DNA from 3 places in the Lysinibacillus sp. GW823-FHT06C08 genome. Region 3 is predicted to be linked to each of the others. Evidence: riboswitches for the same ligand, from Rfam matches in the RefSeq annotation. Region 3 holds a riboswitch; each other region holds the start of a gene.
What was found. A riboswitch is a leader RNA that binds a small molecule or an ion and turns the genes downstream of it on or off. The one in region 3 is predicted to bind thiamine pyrophosphate.
Positions count from the first base shown of each region.

Region 1: linked by a shared signal. The riboswitch ahead of thiW (energy coupling factor transporter S component ThiW) and the one ahead of thiM (hydroxyethylthiazole kinase) in region 3 are both predicted to bind thiamine pyrophosphate.
Region 2: linked by a shared signal. The riboswitch ahead of thiC (phosphomethylpyrimidine synthase ThiC) and the one ahead of thiM (hydroxyethylthiazole kinase) in region 3 are both predicted to bind thiamine pyrophosphate.

Region 1 covers NZ_JBXAHN010000001.1:577,565-586,112, reverse strand. The annotation lists gene AC1Q6O_RS02635 (ABC transporter ATP-binding protein) at 1-49, shown strand, start outside; gene AC1Q6O_RS02630 (ABC transporter permease) at 39-848, shown strand; gene AC1Q6O_RS02625 (ABC transporter permease) at 845-1,642, shown strand; gene AC1Q6O_RS02620 (ABC transporter substrate-binding protein) at 1,639-2,712, shown strand; gene AC1Q6O_RS02615 (MFS transporter) at 3,203-4,399, shown strand; TPP riboswitch at 4,451-4,558, shown strand; gene thiW (energy coupling factor transporter S component ThiW) at 4,653-5,156, shown strand; gene AC1Q6O_RS02605 (VWA domain-containing protein) at 5,247-7,844, opposite strand; gene AC1Q6O_RS02600 (vWA domain-containing protein) at 7,828-8,548, opposite strand, start outside.
Region 2 covers NZ_JBXAHN010000011.1:10,945-19,492, forward strand. The annotation lists gene AC1Q6O_RS20065 (helix-turn-helix domain-containing protein) at 210-1,664, shown strand; gene AC1Q6O_RS20070 (catalase) at 1,972-3,477, shown strand; gene thiC (phosphomethylpyrimidine synthase ThiC) at 3,687-5,465, opposite strand; TPP riboswitch at 5,611-5,725, opposite strand; gene AC1Q6O_RS20080 (AEC family transporter) at 5,792-6,721, opposite strand; gene AC1Q6O_RS20085 (methyl-accepting chemotaxis protein) at 7,046-8,548, opposite strand, start outside.
Region 3 covers NZ_JBXAHN010000004.1:148,931-157,478, reverse strand. The annotation lists gene AC1Q6O_RS12450 (cysteine desulfurase family protein) at 1-58, shown strand, start outside; gene thiI (tRNA uracil 4-sulfurtransferase ThiI) at 58-1,272, shown strand; gene AC1Q6O_RS12440 (alpha/beta-type small acid-soluble spore protein) at 1,424-1,642, shown strand; gene thiE (thiamine phosphate synthase) at 1,716-2,357, opposite strand; gene thiD (bifunctional hydroxymethylpyrimidine kinase/phosphomethylpyrimidine kinase) at 2,347-3,171, opposite strand; gene thiM (hydroxyethylthiazole kinase) at 3,159-3,926, opposite strand; TPP riboswitch at 4,013-4,111, opposite strand; gene mbcS (acyl-CoA synthetase MbcS) at 4,299-5,882, shown strand; gene sppA (signal peptide peptidase SppA) at 6,067-7,080, shown strand; gene AC1Q6O_RS12410 (RDD family protein) at 7,093-7,719, shown strand; gene tpx (thiol peroxidase) at 7,857-8,360, shown strand; gene AC1Q6O_RS12400 (class I SAM-dependent methyltransferase) at 8,450-8,548, shown strand, end outside.

The DNA.
Region 1 (8,548 bases), on a different contig from region 3:
GTTCGATAAACGATTAGAATCGTACGGAGACGACGAAGATGCAAGCTAAGACAGCAAAATCAGCGTTATTTCCATATGTTTTATGGATTGCCCTTTTTGTTATCGCGCCGATTGCACTCGTTGTTTATTATTCCCTACTCGATTTACATGGCAATTTCACGCTCGATAATTATAAAGCGTTCTTCACTTCTGTTTACTTAAAAATGACATTAAGCTCGTTCTGGTATGCATTTTTAATTACATTCTTTACATTATTAATTTCATATCCAACTGCTTACTTTTTAACAAAAACGAAACACAAGCAGCTTTGGTTATTGCTTATTATTATTCCTTCATGGATTAATTTATTGTTAAAAACATATGCCTTTATCGGTATCTTTGGTTTATACGGGCCGATCAATGCATTTATCGAAGTGTTTGGCTTTGATCCAAAGCAAATGCTCTTTACAGATATTAGCTTTGTTTTTGTATCCGTGTATATTTTTATTCCGTTTATGATTTTACCGATCTTTAACTCTTTAGATCGTTTAAATCCAACACTTATTTATGCGTCTCGTGATTTAGGCGCATCTGCTTTTACAACATTCCGTCGCGTTGTTTTGCCATTGACAATGGATGGCGTTAAATCAGGTATTCAGGTTGTCTTTATCCCTGCTCTATCACTTTTCATGATTACTCGCTTAATTGCAGGAAATCGTGTTATCACCCTTGGTACAGCGATTGAGCAGCAATTCCTTGTGACACAAAATTGGGGAATGGGTTCAACTATTGCCGTGTTCTTAATTTTATTTATGGTAATCATTATGCTTATTACGGGACAAAAAGATAAAGGAGGTCGCGTACGATGAACAAACTTTCTGCATCAGCCAAAGTCTATTTAACGATTGTTTTTATCGTTCTGTATGCACCCATTCTCTATTTAATCTTTTACTCGTTCAATAGTGGTGGCTCCATGAATAACTTTGAGTCCTTTACTTTAGAGCATTATCAGGCTGTTTTTGAAGATTCAAGGCTACTTGTTATTTTAATTAATACCGTTATCGTAGCATTACTTTCAGCTCTAATTTCTACTATTATTGGAACGTTAGGAGCAATCGGTATTGTAACAGTCAAGGATTCAAAAATGCGTAATACATTATTGTCCTTAAACAATGTTTTAATTGTCAGTCCAGATGTCATCATTGGTGCAAGCTTTTTAATCTTATTTACAATGGTGGGCATTAAATTAGGCTTTGCTTCAGTATTATTAGCACACGTAGCGTTTAGTGTACCCATTGTAGTGTTAATGGTTTTACCTAAATTGTTAGAAATGAATAAATCACTAATTGATGCAGCATTAGATTTAGGAGCAACCAAAAAGGATATTATGATGCGTGTCATTTTACCTTATATTCAGCCAGGTATTTTTGCAGGTTTCTTCCTAGCTCTAACGTATTCATTAGATGATTTTGCAGTGACATTTTTCGTAACCGGCAATGGCTTCAGTACATTATCGGTAGAAATCTACTCGATGGCTCGCGCGGGAATATCTCTAACAGTTAACGCTATTTCCGGTTTAGTATTCTTTGTAACAGTTATCGTTGTGGTTGGCTATTACTTCATTACAAGTCGCACAAGCAAAAGAACGGAGGGACAACAATGAAGTCATTAATTCAAGCGACCATCGCTATACTTGTTGTTTCTGCCCTTTTATTTTATGCTGCTGACGCCTTAAGTGCGGGTGGAGGAAAAAGTGGAAAAGACACTTTAACCATCTTTAACTGGGGAGAGTATATTGATCCTGATCTATTGAAAGAGTTTGAAAAAGAAACAGGTATTCATGTCATTTATGAAACATTTGATTCCAATGAAGCTATGATGACTAAAATACAGCAAGGTGGTACAGCGTATGATATTGCTGTCCCTTCTGAGTATATGATTGAAAAAATGAAGGAAGATAATTTATTGATTCCTTTAGACAAAGCAAAAATCCCGAATTTTAAAAATATCGATCCGTACTTTTTAGATTTACCATTCGATGATAACAATCAATTTTCAGTTCCTTACTTCTGGGGAACAGTAGGAATTGTATATAATCCAAAGCTAGTTGGGAACTTAGATTTCTCCTCCTGGGACGATTTATGGGATCCTTCATTAAAAAGAAAAGTATTTTTAGTAGACGGTGCCCGCGAAGTGATTGGGATGGGTTTAAATAGTCTTGGACACTCCTTGAATTCATTGGATAACGATGAATTGCGTGAAGCAACTGACAAGCTGATTACACTTGCGCCAAACGTAAAAGCGATCATTGGGGATGAAATTACACCATTAATGATCAATAATGAAGCATCAGTGGCCCTCACTTGGTCTGGTCAGGCAGCGGACATGATGTCTGAAAATGAAGAGTTGGACTTTGCTGTTCCTGAAGAGGGCTCCAATTTATGGTTCGATAATATGGTTATACCAAAAACCTCAAAAAATATTGATGGTGCACATGCCTTTATCAATTTTATGCTAAGTGCTGAATCTGGTGCTCAAAATGCCGATTATGTTGGCTATTCGACGCCTAATATCGCTGCGATGGACTTAATGGACCCTGAAGTAGTTGCTGATGAACGCTATTACCCTTCTGAAGAGCAACGTGATACATTAGAGGTCTATAAAAACTTAGGCCCAGATTACTTAGGTAAATATAATGAGCTGTTTTTAGAATTTAAAATGAGTATTCGATAATTTATAAGAGCGAATTGGTCTAGAAACCAATTCGCCCTTTTTATGTAAGCATTCAGTTGTATTACTATATTTAGAAAGCAATTCTACTAGTAGCCTGTAGTAGTTCATCTTCGCAGCCCCCTCTCCTATAATCCCTTTGGTCTATGTTTAAGCTAACAATCATTTTCACCTCTAGATCAAAGAAAAGACCATAGATACTACGTGCCAATACATATGCCCATCATAGCTTCATCTTAAACAATATTATTCACTTTTATCACGCTATTTCATTTCAACAAAATTACTTCTAGCAAAAAGTTCATACGCTCTCCTAACTATTCATGTTTATTAATCAATTAGATACTATTACATTGTGAAGTTTTCTGAGAAAAAAACTTTTCTGGAAAACCATTCTAACGATTGGATCAGTTACAGCAATCTCAACTATTAGCCAGCCATAATTCTTTATGATAGACTGTACTATATTTGATTACATAAAGGGGGTTTTTCGATGACCCAGCAGAAGTCCAATAAGGCGGCTTTGTATATATTAATGTTTAATATGTTTATCGCAATGGGGAGTATTGGAATTATTATTCCTGTAATGCCGGAATATTTAAGAATATTTGGAGCAGCAGGACAAGTTCTAGGCATGCTTATTGCAACGTTCGCCTTGGCACAATTTGTATTTTCTCCAATTGCTGGGAATCTTTCTGACCTGTATGGGCGGAAAAATTTAATTATTTTCGGTCTTATACTAACAGGACTTGCACAAATCGGTTTTGGCCTTTCTACAGATGTTTGGATGCTCTTTTTGGCACGCTTTTTAGGTGGCCTTGGCTCTGCATTTGTTGCACCTCCTATTATGGCTTTTGTAGCAGACGTGACAACTTATGAAGAACGCGGAAAAGGAATGAGTATGTTAGGAGCTGCAATGTCGTTCGGCTTTATGATTGGCCCTGGAATTGGTGGTTTCCTCGCAAAGGTTAGCTTACATTTTCCATTTTTCATGGCGGGAGCTGCCGCCATTTTAGCGTCTATTTTATCGTACTTTTTATTACCATCTACAAAGCCAAATACTGCGCAAAATAGACAAAAGCAAGATAATCTGGTGAAACAGATGGCTCGCTCTGTACATATGCCTTATTTTGTTATGTTAATTATTATGATGGTATTCTCATTTGGGATTGCTAACTTCCAAACAACCTTATCACTATTTGTGACAGAAAAATTTAATTACTCACCTGGCGATATTGCTACCATTCTAGTGGTTGGTGGAGCATTTGGGGTAATTGTACAGATGTTTATCATAACGCCACTCTTTAAACGCTTTGGTGAAATGAAAGTAGTTTTGGTCAATTTATTTATTGCCTCCATTGCTATTTTCTTAATATTATTTGTTTCAGGTTTTGCACTAATATTAGTTGTAGCAACCATCTTCTCTACGGCAACAACATTAATTCGTCCAGCTGTTAATACACTCATCTCAAAACTTGCTGAAACAGAGCAAGGGTTTGCAGCCGGCTTGAACAATGCCTATATGAGTCTTGGAAATATGATTGGACCCGCTTTAGCTGGTTTCTTATTTGACTGGAATATGAATAGTCCTTATATTTTTGGTGCCATTATCTTATTAGCCTGCTTCTTCCTTGCCCTGATTTGGACATTGAAAAAGGCACCACAGCTTATGCATCCAGATTCACACTAATCATCAAAGCTTATTGACTATTGATTGAAGTATGTTACACTTCTAAAAAATACTTACCACTAGGGGAGTCTTTTAAAGGCTGAGACGTATATGGTTATATACGGACCCTTCGAACCTGATCTAGTTCATGCTAGCGGAGGGAAGTGGCGCTTCTTGCTATTTTCAGTGTATAAGCAAGGCCGCTTCCTGTCGTTTGAAGGAAGCGGCTTTTTTCATTTTCCTAGTGGCTAAAACGAAAAGGAGCGCACCTATCATGTCTATTCGAAAATTAACAATTATGGCTTTATTAGTAGCGATTGCCGTTGCAGGCTCTACGTTCATCTCCATTCCAACTGGGATTGCTCGTGCCTACCCTGTGCAGCACGCTATTAACGTAATAGGAGCCATTATACTTGGACCCGTACCTACAGTTGTAGTTGCCTTTGTTACGGCTATCATTCGTATCCTTACAGGAACAGGCTCACTGTTAGCCATTCCTGGTAGTATTATTGGAGCATTATGCGCAGGTCTTGCCTATAAATATAGCAGTAAAATGTGGCTAGCTGGTATGGGTGAAGTGATCGGCACTGGTCTTCTCGCATCGCTTGTAGCAGTGCCCTATGCAAAGTTACTTATGGGGACATCCGTAGCGGCCTTATTTTTCATGCCTGCCTTTTTAATATCAAGTTCAATTGGAGCAATCTTAGGTATTGTAGTAGCTAGCAGTTTGCGTAAAACCGTGCTAGTAAAATATTTTAATTCCCGCTCTTTTTATTAAATAACGTTGTTGATATAACTTAGAGGATTTGTCTCCATGCATATACAAAAAGCAGTGCGAAATAATTCGCACTGCTTTCATCTAACTAAATTATTGGCGTTTTTTCATACCCTTTAATAATTGTGCCACGTTCGTGTTTTCTGCCTGTACGGGGTGATTCTCTACAATTTGCTCCTTTTTCTTCGGCTTCGTTAGGAAATTCCAGCCAAAGCGTCTTATTGTAATATCAATAAAGAATAAGAGCATACCTGCAAGGAGAAGCCATGTCGCAATGTTTTGACGATCCGCCCCTTGCTTTGTAAAGTCACGGAACACTTCTTGTGGTTCTTTTAAAATAGCACCACCAGTTTGTTCGGTTAATTCTTCTATTAATTTATCATTAGCAGGAAGAAGTTCATACTCAGCACTATAGGGAACACTTAATCCAGCCTGATAAATCGTTTCCTTTTCATCAGCGATACGGAAGAAGATTAATCCCGGGTCAGCTTGTACTACAGCACGCACCTGAGAGGCTGATATAGTTTCAAGCTGTGTGTCTAACTCTTCACCAGCTTCATTAACCGCAACAATATCTAAAAAGGCTGCTTCATTTGTAGGATCTGTAATCATAAAGGACCCATCTGATTCTATTCTTACATCATAGGCAACATCATTATAACTTGGGAGCATTTGTGAAATAAGCGTTTGCCAAAATGTGCCCCAGTTTTGCCATCTTGCCCAGTCGCCCGACCACTTTCCTGTTGAATCAGAAGTGAATGCGAATGTTTTGCCAAGACCGTATTGCCATTGTGCTAACACCGGATCTTCTTTTTCGCTTTCAGCCACGACGGTAGCACCCTGCTTTGCGGTTGTTCCGATATAAGCATTCATTTGTGGAACGCCATTGGCAAATAGCGTATTCCATCCCCCTGCATGATAGAGTATTGGATAAAATGGGTTATCCTCAATGTACGTACGGGAAATCATAGCTGTTTCACGAGATAAAATGGAAGGAATAGTTTGCTCATCGATAACATTGTAGAAACGTCCGCTTCCCATCTCACTCAGAGCTTCCAATAAGTTAGCATCCGCATCTTGACCAATAGCCACTGTTGATAAAGTTATTCCAGTATCTTTTCCTTGTTCAATTAAATCTTCATAATTTCCTGGCTGTGATTGTCCATCCGTTAAAAGAATAATATGCTTACGTTGCAGTTTTATATCTGCTAGGTTTTCATATGCTTTTGCAAGTGAACCATAGATTTCTGTCCCGCCTCCTGGTGTAACAGATAAAATGGTATCCACTGCCTCTTCTTTATTGTTCAGAGGACCAGTCTCTATAATTTCCCATGGTCGATCATCAAATGCTATAAATCCTAATGTATCTTCATCACGTAGCATTTCAACTGAACGTGCTGCTGCTTCCTTTGCAAGCTCTAGCTTGGATCCTGACATACTACCAGAGCGATCTAGTACAATGACAAGTCCTAATGAAGGTAATTGTTCTTTCCCCTTAATTTCCATTTCAACAGGTAATAATGTTTCAATTGGCGTTTTAAAATAACCACCTAAACCAAAGCTATTTTCTCCACCAACCATTGCAAAACCAACACCAAAGTTTTTGACTGCTTGCTCTATCACACTCATTTTCGCCTCACCGACTAAATGTCCTGGTACATTATCGAAAATAATGGCATTATATTGCAAATAACTAGAGAGTTCATTTGGTAAGCTTTCAGGTGATTTTATATCATAGGCTATTGATTGCTGACCAAGTGCCGCCGCTATTGGTGAAGCTGTTTCATAGCCATTCACAATGAGTAAATGTGGTTCGCTTTGTACCATTGTGACACTTGTTAATTTATTGTTTTCAAATATTGCGTCTTGTCCTACTTGAACAACGGCTTCATATTTCACCAGCCCTTCACCAGTCGCTGCATGTTTATAGGTAAACATATTCGTTCCTTCGGCTAGCTCGACTGCCTCACGATGAATCAGTTCATCATTTTCATATAATAATAGCTCGCCTTGTCCAGCTGTTGTTGCATGCACTTCTGTTACCAGTTGTTGTTGCTCACCCACATAGGCAACTTGTGGGGACACAAAGCTTATTAATGAAACATCATTCACAACAGGCTGACTAAAGGGCACAACATCCACACTAATATTGGAGCCTTTAAACTTCGTGGCGAAATCTAAAGCATTGCCCTTTGTCTCATTGCCGTCCGTTAAGAGCACAAAGCGTGTTGCTTTTTTCGGATCTATAATACCTGTGGCAAGTTGCAGGCTTTGTTCTATATTCGTTTGATCAGTAGCCTTTATTTCCGTAAACTTTGGTACTTCCTTTAATGTTTTAGTCATAATGGCTTCTGTTTGTAATGTTGATGAGAATGAATACAGCCCTGCAAGCTGTTCGTCTTTTTTCGATTGTAAACTATCCTGTATAAACTGTACCATCTCATCTTCAGTCCCATTCATGGAAGCTGAGCGGTCAATTAGATACACGATTTGTTCTTCTTTTATAGGTAATAAAAGATACGGCCCTGCCAATGCGAAAACTAAACAGCCTACCGCTAGCATGCGAATCATAAGTACGATAGCATGACTCTTTTTTAGTCGCTGTCGTTCTCGCCAATAGGTCCAACCAAAATAGATGAGTAATGGAAGTAATAGCAACAATATTAATGGCATATCAATTCGTAAATCCACGACGTCGTTGCACCTCCCACTCTGAAACAAGTAAAACTAAAATAATAAGAATTAGCCAAGGGACAAAAGAAGCCTTCGAAATCTCAGCCTTTCCGTTATCAGAAATATCCCCTAATGTATAGCTTGTTCCTTGTTCAATAACACGTTCTTGCGCCTGCAATTGTACAATAAAATGTTTTTCTTCATTATTAGAACGCACAAAATAGATGCCAGGTTTTGTTGGCGCAGTTAGCATACCATCCGTAACCAATGATAGAAATTCATCTTCTTGTGAATATACACTCCAGTCTTCCTGCGCTAAAGCTACTACTCTTTGTTCATTTGGTGTGAAAATACCGAGTGAACCAATGGATTCTGATAACTGCTGTTCAGTACTCCATAAGAATAACGGGAATGATGGGTGTAGTGGCCAATCCGTATCTGCAATATCTGCTAAGACGACGATATCCCCTTTAGGAGAGCGCTGTATAAACGGCTGTTCTCCAACAGTAGCGATAGTTTCATAATTTACAAATCCAGGATACAAGGCGCTAACATAAACATCCTTGAGCTCGCTAAAAGCAAATAAAGCATCACTTTTAGTACTTACTATGCCACTTACCTCTACCTTTTCGGCATCATCACGGCCAAATAACACAAGAGGTTTGTCCATCTTTTCCAGCAATTCAGCTTGATTAGTGATCACCGTGGCATCCTGATTGTCT
Region 2 (8,548 bases), on a different contig from region 3:
CATTCAACTACTTTAAGCGTTTACATTGTAAATGAGTGTCCTGCTGAATGATGGTTAATTACTCTATTTCCATTGTACTAACTACCTTTTTCAGAATATAGAGAATTTTAAAAGAGAAAACATGATTTTTTTCAGATTCCTATGTTATTTTTAATAATATAATCGTATTTTTATATGAAACTAGAATATTATAAGCGAGGTTAGATGTTATGAAGCTGTTATTAATCGATCGAGACCCCACTGAACTAGCAGGCATTAAGTGGTTTTTACATACCTATTTTCCAGGCGATGTTCTCATTGACATGTGCACGACTATTTCAGATGTACCTCAATACATCCGTCAATTTGAACCGGATGCCATACTGTTAAATATCGACATGATCCCTAATAATCGCTTAACTTCTCTTTATCGAGATCTACAAAAACTTGCAGGTGCTATTTTAGCCGTAACAACAGAACCCTTATTTAAAAACGCATTGAAAGCCATTGATTTACAGGTAGCTCATCTGTTTGTAAAGCCCATTGATTTAGAAGTATTAAAGCAAAAACTGACAGGCATTTCCTTGCGCTCACCACAAAATACAGATTATGCCCAGGAGGCTGCAAATGAATCATTTTATAATCATTTATTTTTGGATACGAAATCAAACTCTATTGAAACTGGCATTTACTTTACAATAATTGAACCTGAGCACACTGAAACCTATAACAAGCTTTACAATTGGCTTCAACAAACATCTATTCACTTCCATATGAAAACCTATCCTTTATCGAATAGAATCGTCTGCCTTTTTCAAACGCAAGACATAAAGCTGGTAGAGAAGGATGTACGTACTCTTATGAAGGAATGGCGTTTGTTTAGCAATAGTTCTTTAAATATCGGGATATATGATGGACCGACTACAAGCATTAAAAATATGTATACATTAACAAAGCGTACACTTCATCAAAGTTTTTACGAAGGATTCGGGCATATTTTTTACGCAAGTAAACAATTTGAAATACACCCCTTCGATCCATTACTAACACCAGAGGAACAACAATTATTAATAAGTAGCCTGGAGGAGGGTAATCTCGAAGCCGTAAAAACATTTTTATATCGACTTTCTAATGAAGGCATCTATTACGAGCAGGATGACCTACGCATCCATCTAACAAGTGTGTTAGCACAAATTCGGCGCTTTATGTTGAAATATAAACTACACGAAAAAGCAGTCATTGAACAAAACTACCGCCAGCTATTCCATTTAATTATTGAGCATCCTATTTTTTATACGATTCTCAATGGCATTATTTCTTTCACACAGAGATTAATAGAGCTATCCCGTGAAGCCCGCATGGAGAAAAGAGCCGATTATGTTGAGCTCGCTTTAGAAATTATTGATCAGCAATTTAAAGATAGTTCCTTGTCTCTTCCCTTTGTCGCCCGTAAGCTTGGCATCAGCCCCAATTATTTAAGTACGATTTTTTCGAAGAAACAGGGCTTGCCATTTAAGCGCTATATACAGCAAGTTAGAATTCAAAACGCTAGTAAGATGCTAGTAGAAACAGATTTTGCAATTAGTGAGATTGCTCATTTAAACGGTTTTGATGATCCAAATTATTTTATTAAAATATTTAAACAACAAATCGGTATGACTCCCCATCGATACCGAAAAAACTAAAAAGAATGTTGCATATAATTTTCAATTAGTTATTTTCATTTTCAATAAAGGCTTGTGTTATGGGTGTTAATTCTTTTACTTCTTTTCTTTTACAGTATAAATACTGTTTATATATAGTTTATTTAACAAGAAATTTAGGACGAGGATTAAGCATAAATAGGCTCTTCGGTGCATATATTTATATTTTATATCTTACTATAAAAATTCTTTAACGATAATTATTATAATGTACTAGCAATTCTATTTTATATTTGTTATAGTTATAGACGAAGAGTTTGACTTATATTATTTTCAGGAGGTAACTAATATGACAAACGCAAATGATCGTAGCCGTCGTTTTACAACAGCAGGTGGTGCTCCAGTAGTAAGTAACCATGACTCTATGTCAGCAGGTCCACGCGGCCCTCTATTACTTCAAGATGTATGGCTAGTTGAAAAATTAGCAAACTTCAATCGTGAAGTAATCCCTGAACGTCGTATGCATGCGAAAGGTTCAGGTGCATTTGGTACTTTTACTGTAACGCACGATATAACTCAATATACAAAAGCTAAAATCTTCTCAGAAGTGGGCCAGAAAACTGATATGTTCGCACGATTCTCCACAGTTGCTGGTGAGCGTGGTGCAGCAGATGCTGAGCGCGATATCCGCGGCTTTGCCCTTAAGTTCTATACTGAAGAAGGCAACTGGGATTTAGTAGGAAACAATACACCAGTATTTTTCTTCCGTGATCCACTACACTTTACAGATTTAAACCACGTGGTCAAACGTGATCCACGTACAAATATGAAAAACGCTAATTCTAACTGGGATTTCTGGACTCTATTACCAGAAGCACTTCACCAAGTTACAATTGTAATGTCCGACCGTGGTATTCCAACTGGTTACCGTAATATGCACGGATTTGGTTCTCACACATATAGCTTTATCAATGCTGATAATGAGCGTGTTTGGGTTAAATTCCACTTCCGTACAGAACAAGGCATTAAAAATTTAACAGGTGATGAAGCAACTGAGGTAATCGGTCAAGACCGTGAATCTTCACAACGTGATTTATATGAAGCCATCGAAAAAGGCGATTTACCTAAATGGAAAATGTATATTCAGGTTATGACAGAGGAGCAAGCTCGTGAGCTACCATACAACCCATTCGATTTAACAAAAGTATGGTATAAAAAAGATTTCCCATTAATTCCTGTAGGTGAGTTTGAGTTAAATAAAAACCCGGACAACTACTTTGCAGAAGTGGAACAAGCTGCCTTTGCACCATCTAACATCGTCCCTGGTATTAGCTTCTCACCAGATAAAATGTTACAAGGTCGTATCTTTGCCTATGCGGATGCACAACGCTACCGTTTAGGTGTAAACCACTATATGCTTCCTGTTAATGCACCAAAATGTCCATTCCGTACTTTCCACCGAGATGGCTCTATGCGTTTTGACGGCAACCTTGGATCAACACTAGGCTATGAACCAAATAGCTATGGTGAATGGGAACATAATTTAGACCATAAAGAGCCTGAGTTACACATCGATGGTCATGCAGGAATTCATGATTTCCGTGAAGACGATAGTAATTACTTCGAGCAACCAGGTAAACTTTTCCGCCTAATGACTGCGAAAGAACAACAACGTCTATTTGAAAATACGGCTAATGATATGGCTTCTGTTGAGGAATTCATCAAACGCCGTCACATTCTTCACTGCTATTTAGCTGATCCAGCATATGGTGAAGGTGTTGCAAAAGCAATGGGTCTTTCATTAGAAGGTATGGATCTTACAAATCCATACGTAAAACAACCAACAAACGTTTAATATTCCACTTATTATTGATATCCAAATCCAACTTTTACTCCATGTGAATGTATAATTCACGTGGAGCTTTTTTGTATTCGTCTAGGTTCAAGCGTTCACTTCTATTTGCAAATGCATATATTACTTTTATTCATCTCCCCTATTAAGTTGTGAAACCAACATAAAAAAAGGCTTGTGTCTAGTAAATAAACACAAGCCTCGCACTATTATTATTGATAGATTTGACTACCTGCCTTTTTAAACTCCGCTGACTTTTCCCTCATACCTTCATGGATGGCTTCTGTTGTATTTAAATCCTTTTCTTTAGCATAATTACGAATATCCTGGGAAATTCTCATGCTACAAAATTTAGGCCCGCACATTGAACAAAAATGAGCCGTTTTGGCTCCTTCTGCTGGCAATGTTTCATCATGATATTCTACTGCACGCTCTGGATCAAGAGAAAGGTTAAATTGATCGCGCCAGCGGAACTCAAAACGCGCTTTTGACAGTGCATCATCCCGTTGCTGTGCACCTGGGTGACCCTTTGCTAAATCTGCAGCATGTGCAGCAATTTTATAAGTAATAACCCCTACTCGAACATCCTCCCTATTAGGTAAACCTAAATGTTCCTTCGGTGTCACGTAGCAGAGCATAGCAGTTCCAAACCAACCAATCATCGCCGCTCCAATAGCAGATGTAATATGGTCATAACCTGGCGCAATATCTGTTGTCAATGGACCTAATGTATAGAAGGGAGCTTCCTTACAAACCTCTAATTGCTTGTCCATATTTTCTTTAATCAAATGCATTGGAACATGACCTGGCCCTTCCACCATTACTTGAACATCATGCTTCCATGCGATTTGCGTTAATTCGCCTAATGTTTCCAGCTCCGCGAATTGTGCTTCATCGTTAGCATCCGCGATTGACCCTGGGCGTAAGCCATCTCCTAATGAGAAGGCTACATCATAAGCTTTCATAATTTCGCATATTTCCTCAAAATGAGTATAGAGGAAGTTCTCTTGATGATGGTATAAGCACCACTGCGCCATAATGGACCCACCCCGAGACACAATACCCGTTACACGGTTTGCGGTAAGAGGGACATAACGTAAAAGGACACCTGCATGAATAGTGAAATAATCTACCCCTTGCTCCGCTTGTTCAATAAGCGTATCACGGTACACCTCCCACGTTAAATCCTCAGCCACACCATTCACTTTTTCTAATGCCTGATAAATTGGTACTGTCCCAACGGGTACTGCAGCATTTCGAATAATCCATTCTCTCGTTGTATGAATATGCTTGCCAGTTGATAGATCCATAATATTATCAGCGCCCCAGCGTGTAGCCCATGTCATTTTTTCGACCTCCTCTGCAATCGAGGATGATACGGCTGAATTTCCAATGTTCGCATTAATTTTCACATGGAAATTACGACCGATAATCATTGGCTCTGCCTCTGGATGATTAATATTGGAAGGCATAATAGCTCGGCCTGCTGCAATCTCTGAACGTACGAAATCTGGGTCCATATTTTCGCGTATCGCTACAAATTCCATCTCAGGTGTAATAATTCCCTTTCTAGCATAATGAAGCTGTGTGACATTTCTACCCTTCTTTGCACGTAAAGGCTTTCTCACCAATTCCGGGAAGACATTTTCATGGATACGTGGATCATCAGCACGACGAAAACCATTATCCTCAGGTTTAATCGTACGTCCTCCGTATTCCTCAACATCCCCTCGCTCTTGTATCCAAGGACTTCGTAAAGCAGGTAAGCCTTTTGTAATATCCACACGAAAGGCCGGATCTGTATATGGTCCACTCGTATCATACACTCTAATCGGGGCATTTTCTTCATCTCCAAAGCTACCAGTCGTCGGACTTAATGCAATTTCACGCATTGGTACTAATATATCTGGACGAGATCCTTCCACATAAACCTTTTTACTTCCTTCAAAGTTAGACATAATCGTAATGTTCTTTTCACTAATTGCTGACATGAGCTACTTCTCTCCCTTAAATATATTATAGGCAAGGACCGAATCTAGCTCACCCAACAATCAAATAAAATAAATAAAGGCCGAATCCAAAATAATAATTGGATCCGGCCATGAATGTAAAGGGTCTATTGATTGCACGTAATAGGCAATAGCTTCTTAACTTTCCCACGCTGGTATGAGCCAGATCAGGTCCAAAGGGTCAAGAAACCTCTATGCGTTTCCCTCTCAGCCTGACTCATCAGACCCCCCTAGTTAATACTATTCAGTTTGATGCTAGTGTAGCAGATATTGCTAAGAGATGGAAGTTATCATTTAAATATTTTCTATTAGGTAAACATTACATCCGCAATATAAATCACAATCGTGACCGTTATACAACTCACAATGGTTGAGAATAAAACGGTTTGTGCAGCTGTTGCCGACTCTACATCATACTCTAATGCTAGACTTGAACTGTTGCGGGATGTGGGAAAAGCACTTGCTATAAATAATGATTGTGCCACAACCCCATCTAAACCCAGCGTATAGATAATGACTAAAGCCACGGCTGGTCCGATAAATAATCGCGTGAAGCAGCTGACGAATACTGTTTTATTAAACATCGTTTTGATCTCCATCTGAGACAATTGGGCGCCTAGCGTGATTAATGCAACGGCAATAAAACCATCTGCTACATGGTCTATTGGTATTTTAATAAACTGCGGAATGCCAATATCAAAATAATTCATGCCCACACCGATTATTAAAGCGTGAATAATAGGCATTTTTATAAAGTCCTTAAAAATCGCCATGCCCGATTTAGTAGAGGAAATTAAATTATATAAACCATACGTATATGTTGTCATGTTTTGAAAGATAACGAGTATAACCTGGATGGCTACACCAATAGGTTGAGTGGCAAAAATCATTTGAGCTACCGGAATCCCATAGTTCCCAGAGTTAATGAGTACTACACTATTTTTAAAAACAGCCGCCTCAGTTTTGGCGAGGCCAAGCCCTTTCGCTAAAAAGTGACTAAGCAGCATTTGACTACCGATAAAAAGTACAACAAACAATCCGACTTCTCCTAGAACAGACAGCTTTATATTCGTCTCATATAAATTAATAAATACAGCGGCTGGCATAAAACAATATGTAATAAGCTGTGATAATGCTTTTAAATTAAAGCGAAATTTCTTTTGTAGAATAGCACCTAGTACAAGTAATACTAAAATAGGTGCGACAATTTGAAAGAAAATCATTCCAAGATACACCATATTGATGTCCCCCCTCCCTTTTAATAGTAGTGTCGATCATGCACTTGGTCAATGACACTTACTTTCATAATTAAAACCGTTGATTTCCACTACGGACGGGGCGCGCCTTGTTCCTATGGTTGAAAAGATTCAAAAAATCAAATCAATGAACGAGAACAATGTACACAATGTAAGAATTACCAAAACTCATTCATGGCCATGTATGATTAGGCAGCAAAGAATTATTTTTCATGAAGTAAAAATGAAAAAGGAATCGAGCATGAACTTCTCGATTCCTTTTATCAACAGTCTGAGCTACCTTTAGATTTTAGGTAGCCTTTTTCTTTACGCAAGCTTAAATAGATTAACTACCTCTTGCAGTTCATTAGAGATATCATTCATATTTTGCATAGACTCTGCCACTTTTTGCAATTCTGCTTGTTGGTCCATTGCAGAGGCACTTACTTGCTCAGCAGAGGCCGCTGTTTCCTCTGATATAGCCGATATACTTTGAATGGACATAATCGCTTGATTTTTATGCTCTAACATAGTAGACAACTGTGTCATTAGTTCACTAATAGAAGTTGCAATTGCACGTGACAAATCACTATTATCTTTAAAGGCCAATTGCGTGCTTTGTACGGACTCATTTTGAGATTGCATTAAGTCTGCATTTGATGCAATGACTGCAACTGTTTGCTGAGAATTTTCTAAAATACTTTCTACCGTGCTTTTAATAATTTCTGTTTCAGTTTTTGATTGCTCTGCCAACTTTCTTACTTCTTCCGCCACGACAGCAAAACCTTTTCCATGCTCACCAGCTCGTGCAGCCTCAATACTTGCATTTAAAGCTAATAGATTAGTTTGCTCCGTAATGCTTTGAATGGAGGCAATAATTTGATTAATATTGGCAATATTAGAAGCTAGCGATTCCATTTGCTGCTGAATACGGCTGTTCATCTCATTCGTCTCTATATTATGTTCATGTAAACTTAGAACCTCTTGCATGCCTTTTTCTGTTGTCACATTTGTCTTGTTGGATAAATCGTCCATTTCATTCGAAAGCGCAGTAATAGCGTCTATTTGATCCGATAAATCCATCATACGATAGTTCGTTTCTTCAGTATCCTCTGATTGCTTCGATGCACCCTGTGCAATTTCATTAATGGCTACTGATACCTCTTGACTAGAGGACACGATTTCATTAAACGCCTCATGTACCTGGTTAGAAGATTGGTTCAATAGAGTCGTGGAGTTTAACACCGCTTTAATAGCACTATTAGTTTTATCCAACATATTATTATAGGCCAATGCGACTGCCCCAATTTCATCTTGTTTAATATATTTATCCTCTACCATTTGTGTTAAATCACCTGCTGCTGCTGTTTCAATTGAAGCACGTAAAAACTTGAGCGGCTTTAACTGTTTGTAAATAAATAGTACACTTGCAGCAGTCATCAAGGCTACCATTATAATGGATGCTATAATCGTATATATAAATACATGGTTATATGTTTCTAAAATTTTTGATTCAGCTAATACGATTTGAACGGTCCAAGTTTCGTCAATGTCCTCTAAAATCATTGGAGCAAACACATTATAAGCTTGATCCTTTAGTTCATTAGACTCTATGTACATACTTGTTAGCTCGCCGTTTTCCATTGTCTTACTTATGCTTGTCCAAGCAGGGTCGTCTTGCATATTTTGCCCATCCAGCTCTTTACCGAAGCTGTTAGCTGTTAGTACACCGTTATTTGTAATAATTGCCGCATAGCCGCCTTCCGGAGCAACAGACTTTGTCAGCTCATTTAAATAATCAATCGATACATCCGCCGTCAATACACCAAA
Region 3 (8,548 bases):
AAAGTTTAAACAAGTATTAGCAGAAGTAATGCTAGAGCTTAAAGGAGAAATAAAGTAATGATTTGGAAAGAAATTTTAATTAGATATGGCGAACTTTCTACAAAAGGTCGCAACAAGATGGATTTTATCCGCCGTTTACGTGAAAATATCCGTCATGCATTTGCTGATTTAGGACATCTCCATATTCGTACAGAACGTGATCGAATGTTTATTGCGATAGAGAATGAAGAACAAATGCAAACACTAGTAACAGGTTTGCCTAAAATTTTTGGTATTCAATCATTTAGTCCGGTTGCAGCATGTGAAAAAGATATGGAAAGTATGAAAAAACTGGCGATTACGATAATGGAGACATTTAAAGAAAAGCCATATACATTTAAAGTGGAAGTGAAACGTACCGATAAAACCTTCCCATTAGAATCACACGCGATTCAACGGGAGATTGGTGGATATGTTTTACCTCAATTTAATAATTTATCTGTTAAAGTGAAGCGACCTGATATTGAGTTACGTGTAGAAGTCCGCCATGATGCAACCTATATGATGGCACAAGTCATTCCAGGTGCAGGCGGAATGCCTGTAGGATCAAACGGGAAGTCATTGTTAATGCTTTCAGGTGGTATTGATAGTCCAGTTGCAGGTTATTTAATGATGAAACGCGGAGTCCGTTTAGAAGCCATTCACTTTTTTAGTCCGCCCTATACAAGCGAAAATTCATTGGAAAAAGTAAAAGTGCTTGCAAATGAGTTAACGAAATTTGGAGCTAATATACGATTACATGTTATTCCTTTTACTGAAATACAAGTTCTGATTAAAGAAAAAGTACCTTCTAATGTATCAATGACAACAACTCGGCGTATGATGTTAAAAGTTGCAGATCAAGTGCGAGAAGAAATCGGTGCTCTTGCGATTGTCACAGGAGAAAGTCTTGGACAAGTAGCAAGTCAAACACTTGAAAGCTTAACAGCAATAAATGCAGTAACGAATACACCTATTTTACGACCGTTAATTTCATCAGATAAATTAGAAATCATTGAGTTAGCTGAACAAATCGGCACATATGAAACATCTATTCAGCCTTTTGAGGACTGCTGTACAATCTTTACGCCTGCTAGTCCTAAAACAAAGCCTAAGCTCGAAAAGGTTGAGCATTACGAAAGCTTTTCTGATTTTGATGAACTGATAGCACGCGCGGTCAAAAATCGTGAGGTCTATATTTTCCCTAAGAAAGAAGAAGAGCAAAAGCAAGATAAGTTTGCTGATCTTTTATAAATCAAAATTTCAAAAGCCGTCTCAAATAGCTTATTTGAGACGGCTTTTTTGTATAGTTCGCCGAATGCCAATAGAGGTACATTTTACCTTTATTTTTTTTGTATTAAAAATCTAATAACGCACATTCTATATTCACAAGGAGGTGAGAAACATGGCTTCAAACAACAACCGCAGTTCAAACCAGCTTGCAGTACCTGGTGTACAACAAGCACTTGATCAAATGAAATACGAAATTGCACAAGAATTTGGTGTTCAATTAGGGGCTGACGCTTCAGCTCGTGCTAACGGTTCCGTTGGTGGTGAAATCACTAAACGTCTTGTACAAATGGCAGAATCTCAATTAAAAGGTATGCCAAACAACAACAACTAATAAATGCTAACTAAGCATTTATAAACTCAAAACCAGTGACCGTAAAAGGCACTGGTTTTAGTTTGTTTATCAATCATTTTTTTATGCGAGATAAAGACTTAAACATGGATACTGTTTGTTCAATATCCTTACTGTCACAGATAGCAGAAATAACAGCAACTCCGTCAGCACCAGCTTGCAAAACAACATTAGCGTTTGTCCAATTTATTCCACCTATGGCTACAATGGGAAAGTTAGGCTGCAATTTGGAAGCTTGCTGTAAAAAAATTGTGCCACATGGTGGTTGTGCATCACTTTTAGATGTTGTGGCAAAAATAGGTCCAATTCCTACATAGTCCGCATGATGGTCAATAGCCGTTTGTAGCTCTTCCTGTGAATGTACAGAAACGCCAAGGAGCCGGTTTGCCATTTTTTTACGTGCAATGGCAATCTGTTCATCATCTTGGCCAATATGAACACCATCTGCACCAAGTCGAACTGCTAGATCCACATCATCGTTAATGATAAACGGCACACGGTAATGTTGACATCGTTTTTGGCATTGGCGGGCAAATTGCTCATAAGCTAATCCTGTTAATGCATTAGGACCCTTTTCACGTAATTGAAACATAGTAATGCCAGCCCGCAGCGCTTGTTCGAGTACAGCTAAAGGTTCCTGTTGGGAAACATTGCTTGTACCCATAATAAAATAAAGCTGTAAATCTTCACGTTTCAAGTAATTTCACCTCGCAGGCACCTTTATGCAACTGATAAGCAAAATGATTTGTGGGCCCATGACCATTACCAATGTCTAAATCGTGCATAATGGCTAATTGTATAAATTTTTTAGCTTCGATAATAGCTTTTTCAATGGACAAACCTTGACCAAGGAAAGCCGTGATAGCTGCTGAAAATGTACAACCTGTACCATGTGTGTTTTCCGTCGAAATACGAGGAGACTGCATGGAAAATGATTTGTCATTTTTTATAAATACATAATCAATTGCATATAACGAATTGGGTAGATGCCCACCTTTAATGATGACACATTGAACACCTAGTTGGAAAAAGCATTGAGCAATTTCCTCCATATCCGAGAAATGATTTATTTTTCTTCCCGTAAGTGCCTCTGCTTCTGGTATATTTGGTGTCACAATTGTAGCAAGAGGAAGTAAAGACATGCGCATGGCCTCGATAGCCTCTTGCTGCAGTAAGCTTTCTCCACCTTTTGCAATCATAACGGGATCAACAATTAGTGGGATTTTTAAATCGTCAATAATGTGTGCAATACCTTGAATAATTTCCGAGGAATAAAGCATCCCTGTTTTAATCGCAGCAATCGAAAAATCTTCAAGTAATGCATGAAATTGTTTTTCAACAAAGTCAACGTCAATTGGGAAAACCCCTGTTACACCAATTGTGTTTTGAGCAGTTAATGCTGTAATAACGGAGGTGCCAAAAACCCCTAATTCCTGAAATGTTTTTAAATCAGCCTGAATGCCAGCGCCACCGCCACTATCCGAGCCTGCAATTGTCGTTACAATATGCATGATGCCTCACCCTCCTTTGAAAGACGATGTAAGGCATTAAGCAAAGCAATTTGAATATCCCCGATATCCTCTGTAAATGCGGATGCTAACTCAGCTGCTTTTTTATAGTATGTCAGTGTTTCCGCTAATTGGCTATACGGATCATCTCCTGAAGAGAAGGCTGCTCCACATATAGCGCTAAGTAAACAGCCTGTACCCGTTACTTCAGTCATTTGTGAATTTCCACCTGTAATCCATTGGCTCTGCACACCGTCTGTCATAAAATCATGTTTGCCTGTAACAATGACTATACAGTTGTAGCGTTGAGCCAATAGTGTAGCCTCAGTCTCTATGGCAATAAATCCCTCACCACTATCAACACCTTTTTGTTGCCATTCTACATTGGCTAATGCCGCAAGCTCACCCTTGTTACAGCGTATGACTGCAAATTGTATAGCTGAAAGTAATAGGTGTACGGTTTCCTTGCGATAAACTGTGGCACCTGCGCCAACCGGATCTAATATAACAGGAATGGCAAGGGTATTTGCTTTTTTTCCTGCTAACAGCATTGATTCTTTTGTTCGGTCATTTAGTGTACCAATATTGATTAAAAGAGCGTCTGCAATGGCGACCATTTCCTCCACCTCATGGCTATCATCAGCCATGACAGGAGAGGCACCTAATGCCAATAGACCATTGGCTTGGAAATTAGCCACGACATAATTAGTTATACAGTGAATAAGCGGTTGTTGTTGACGAATTGTTTGAAAAATCATTTTAGTCCTCCTTTATTGGTGGACGTAAGCATGCAAAAAAGGCCCTTTTTACGTAAAAATGCACGAAAAAGAGCCTTTCATCTGAAAAAACGATGTTCATTGCTCCCTACGTCAGTATTAACTAACAGGTTCAAAGGGTCAGGTTTTACCTTCTCAACTCTTTATGAGTCCCCCTGCAATCTTGCTTATAGTTGACCAAAATGTACCATACTTTTCATATGTATTCAATAGCAAGTTTTCCTATCGACAAAACGTGACTGATGCCATATAGCTAAGCATGATAGTTGTCATGACTTTACTTAAATCAAGTGTAAACCATTGAAAATACTAGAAAAGGAGTATAATGTGTCTTAACAAAAGGGGGCATTTGCCATGAATAGACAAGAATTAGTAGCACCAGAATGGTATAACATAACAGATGAATTTGAAAAATATGCAAAGGATTCAACTAAAAATGCATTGATTATTTATCATGAGCATTCTGATGTACAATTTATCACCTACGCACATTTACTTGAAAGAGCGAATCAGGCGGCACATGTCTTTACAAAAAGTGGATTAACTAAAGGTGATGTCATTTTAGTGATGGTACCACGCTCAGTAGAAGCATACATTGTCTATATTGCTGCATTAAAAGCGGGTTTAATAATCATTCCAAGCTCTGAAATGCTAAGAACAAAAGATATTGAGTATCGTATTCATCATGCTGATGCTAAAGCTGTTGTAGCCTTTGAGCCTTATATTGAGCAATTTGATCAAGTAGGGAATTTACAAAATATACAGCAATTTGTTATCGGTAATGCACATGAACCATGGCAGCCGTTAGTAGACAAAATGCGAAAGCAACCAACAACTTACATAAGTTCTACACCAACAAAAAGTACAGACCATGCCTTTTTAGCTTACACAAGTGGCACAACAGGTAACCCGAAAGCTGCTGTGCATACTCATAGCTGGGGCTATGCACATTTACGGACAACAGCCCCACACTGGCTAGGAGTACAAGAAAATGATATTGTATGGGCAACTTCAGCACCAGGATGGCAAAAATGGATTTGGAGTCCGTTTCTCGCGATTTTAGGCAGCGGTGCCACTGCATTTGTTTATAAAGGAAAGTTTGATGCAGCAACATATTTAGCGTTGCTTGAAAAATTTAAGATGAATGTCTTATGTTGCACACCGACAGAATATCGTTTTATGGCAGCACTTGAAAATTTACAGGAGTATGACATCAGTTCAATTCGACAAGCTGTTTCAGCAGGTGAGCCATTGAACAGTGATGTCATTAAAAAATTCTCAGACACTTTCCATCTACAAGTGCGAGATGGTTATGGTCAGACTGAGAATACACTTCTTGTAGGGACTATGGTTGGTATGGACGCAAGAGTTGGTTCGATGGGTAAACCTACGCCAGGCAATACGGTTGACATTATAGACGATTTTGGCGAGCCAGTTGCTATAGGAGAAGTAGGTGATATTGCTGTTCATCGAGAAACACCTGCACTTTTTAAAAAATATTTAAATGATCCTGAACGTACTAATTTACAATTCCGTGGTGATTGGTATATAACAGGGGATCGAGCTTATAAAGATGCGGACGGCTATTTTTGGTTTGAAGGCCGCGGAGATGATGTTATTATTTCCTCAGGTTACACAATTGGACCTTTTGAAGTAGAGGATGCGCTGATGAAGCATCCGACTGTGAAAGAGGTTGCTGTCATTGCAAGTCCCGATAAAGTTCGCGGGAACATCGTTAAAGCATTCATTATCCTTCATAATGGTGTTAATTGTAATCAAGAGCTTATTCAATGCCTTCAAAATCATGTCAAATCATTAACGGCACCTTATAAATACCCACGTGCTATTGAATTTGTTACTGAGTTACCCAAAACTGCATCTGGTAAAATTAGACGTGTTGAATTAAGACAACAAGAATTAAAACATCTTGTACAATAATCATTTCCTAGGAAATAATGTCGAAAATCAAAGTTCATGCAAAGAAATGAACTTTGATTTTTTTTATATTTTTAGGTAAGGTATTATGAGGAAATAAATAGAATAAAACTTTTTGCATATTATTGCAAAAAAATGAAACAAATGAGCAAGTCATACGTATTACGAGTTAAGGAGGCGGAAAGACATGAATGTTAAAAGGTGGGTTGCATTAATAGTGGCTGGTGTTCTTTTACTGTTTTCATTAGGGATTAATACCATTTTTGCACTATTTAAAGCAGATTTCCTAGGTAATTTTGACAGTTTAATGGCAGGAAATAACCTAGATGTATATGAAAATGTAATTGAAGGAGATAATTATGATAAAAGGATTGCCTATTTAAAGGTAGATGGAACAATCCAAGATATTGGATCAAGTTCACTATGGCAACCTGTTGCATATGATCATCAATTTTTCTTAGATCAATTGGATAATATTTTGTACGATGATACGATTCAAGGAATTGTTTTAAGTGTTAACTCTCCGGGTGGAGGGGTAAAAGAATCTGCTGAAATTTATAAAAAGCTATTAAAAATTAAAGAAGAACGACAAATTCCAATTTATGTATCGATGGATTCGATGGCAGCATCTGGTGGCTATTATATTTCAGCTCCAGCAGATAAAATATTTGCCCATCGGGATACAATTACAGGCTCGATTGGTGTAATCATGCAATCTATTAATTATCAAGCATTGGCTGAAAAAGTAGGTGTCAAATTCGAAACGTTTAAATCTGGCGAGCATAAGGATATGCTAAGTCCAATGCGTGATGTGACACCAGAGGAACGAGCGATGATGCAGGATATGATTAATGAAACATACGAAGAATTTGTAGATATCGTTGAACAAGGACGTAATATGTCAGAAGCTGATGTGAAGAAAGTGGCGGATGGACGTATCCTTGGCGGTACAAAAGCACTTGAAGCCGGTTTAGTTGATGAAATTGGCGACGAAGAAGCTGCCATTGCAGCCTTACGCGCAGATTTTGGACTAGAAGATGCTGCATTATTTGAATATGCCTATGATATGGGCGGATGGCAATCTTATGTTGGAATGAAAATTGGCTCTATGTTCGGTCCTTCTGCAGAGGAAAAAATGCTAATGAAAATTATGACGGATTACAATGCACCGAAAATGATGTATTTATACGGTGAATATTAAGGAGGGAGTTCAATGACAAACAATGAAGTTGTTATGCAAGGTTCACCCTCAATGGAAAATGGCTTTTTTAACAATGGCACGGAAGATTCAACAAGTCAAAAAAACTACACATTAAAAACGGCAGGCTTTTGGATCAGATTGTGGGCATTTTTATTGGATGGATTTATTGTATCTGCTGTAGTTGGCATACTCATTAACCCTATCTTTTATTTAATGGACTGGTCCTTATCAGAATCAGTTTGGTATGCTCCAATCTCCATTATATCGGCGATTCTTTATTACAGTTATTTTGTCCTTATGACGAAATTCTTTGGTCAAACGCTAGGGAAGATGGTATTTGGGTTACGTGTAATTTCATTAAAGCATGATAACCTTACTTGGTCAGATGTGTTATTCCGTGAATGGATTGGGCGTATTATTAATAATATTGTGATGCCTCTCTATATTTTGGTAGTTATTTTGCCAGACAATCAAGGGTTGCATGACTATTTTGCCGATACAACAGTGGTGCATGAGAAAGTCTATATTGAAAAGAACTTGGCGCCACTTGCTATAGAGAAAAAGGAAGAGCTTATAGTGTCTATTGAACAAGAGGGAAAACCTGAGCTAGAAAAACTAGAAGAAAAAAATGAACAATAAACAAGAGACTGTCTCAAATGAAGAGACAGTCTTTTCTATTACTAGCTAACACTTAGAATAAAGTAAGCTATCTTAGTTGCAATTAATTCCCTTCATTTAGTAATATTATGTACATATGAAGATTAGGAGGCGTTTATATGGCACAAGTAACATTTAAAAATGGTCCAGTGACACTAGTAGGTAATGAAGTAAAGGTGGGCGATTCTGCACCAGATTTTACAGTATTAGCGAATGACCTTTCACCTGTAACATTAAAAGATTCCGAGGGGAAAATTCGTTTATTTAGTGTAGTACCATCATTAGATACTGGTGTATGTGATGCGCAAACACGTCGTTTCAATGAAGAAGCAGCTAACTTAGGCGATAATGTAGTGATTTATACAGTATCTGTAGATCTTCCATTCGCTCAAAAACGTTGGTGTGGGGCAGCAGGTATTGATGCCGTTCAAACGGTTTCTGATCACCGCGACCTTTCATTTGGTGAGGCTTATGGCGTGTACATTCAAGAATTACGTCTTCTGACACGTGCAGTATTTGTTGTGGATGCAAACAATAAAGTAACATATGTTGAGTATGTACCTGAGGCAACAGACCATCCAAACTATGAAGCGGCTATTGAAGCTGTTAAAGCACTAGCATAATGGCCTGCTTTTAGGCTAAGATAATACTAGACAAAGGGGCTGTGACGAGTGTTTGTCACGGCTCTTTTCTGCTTGAAAGGAAGTTATCTATGGAAAACATCGAGAAATTATTTGGTATGCTAAATGAGCATGCTGAAAAAATCGAAAAAGAACACAATACAACTTTGTTAGAGGGGTTACTAGATGGG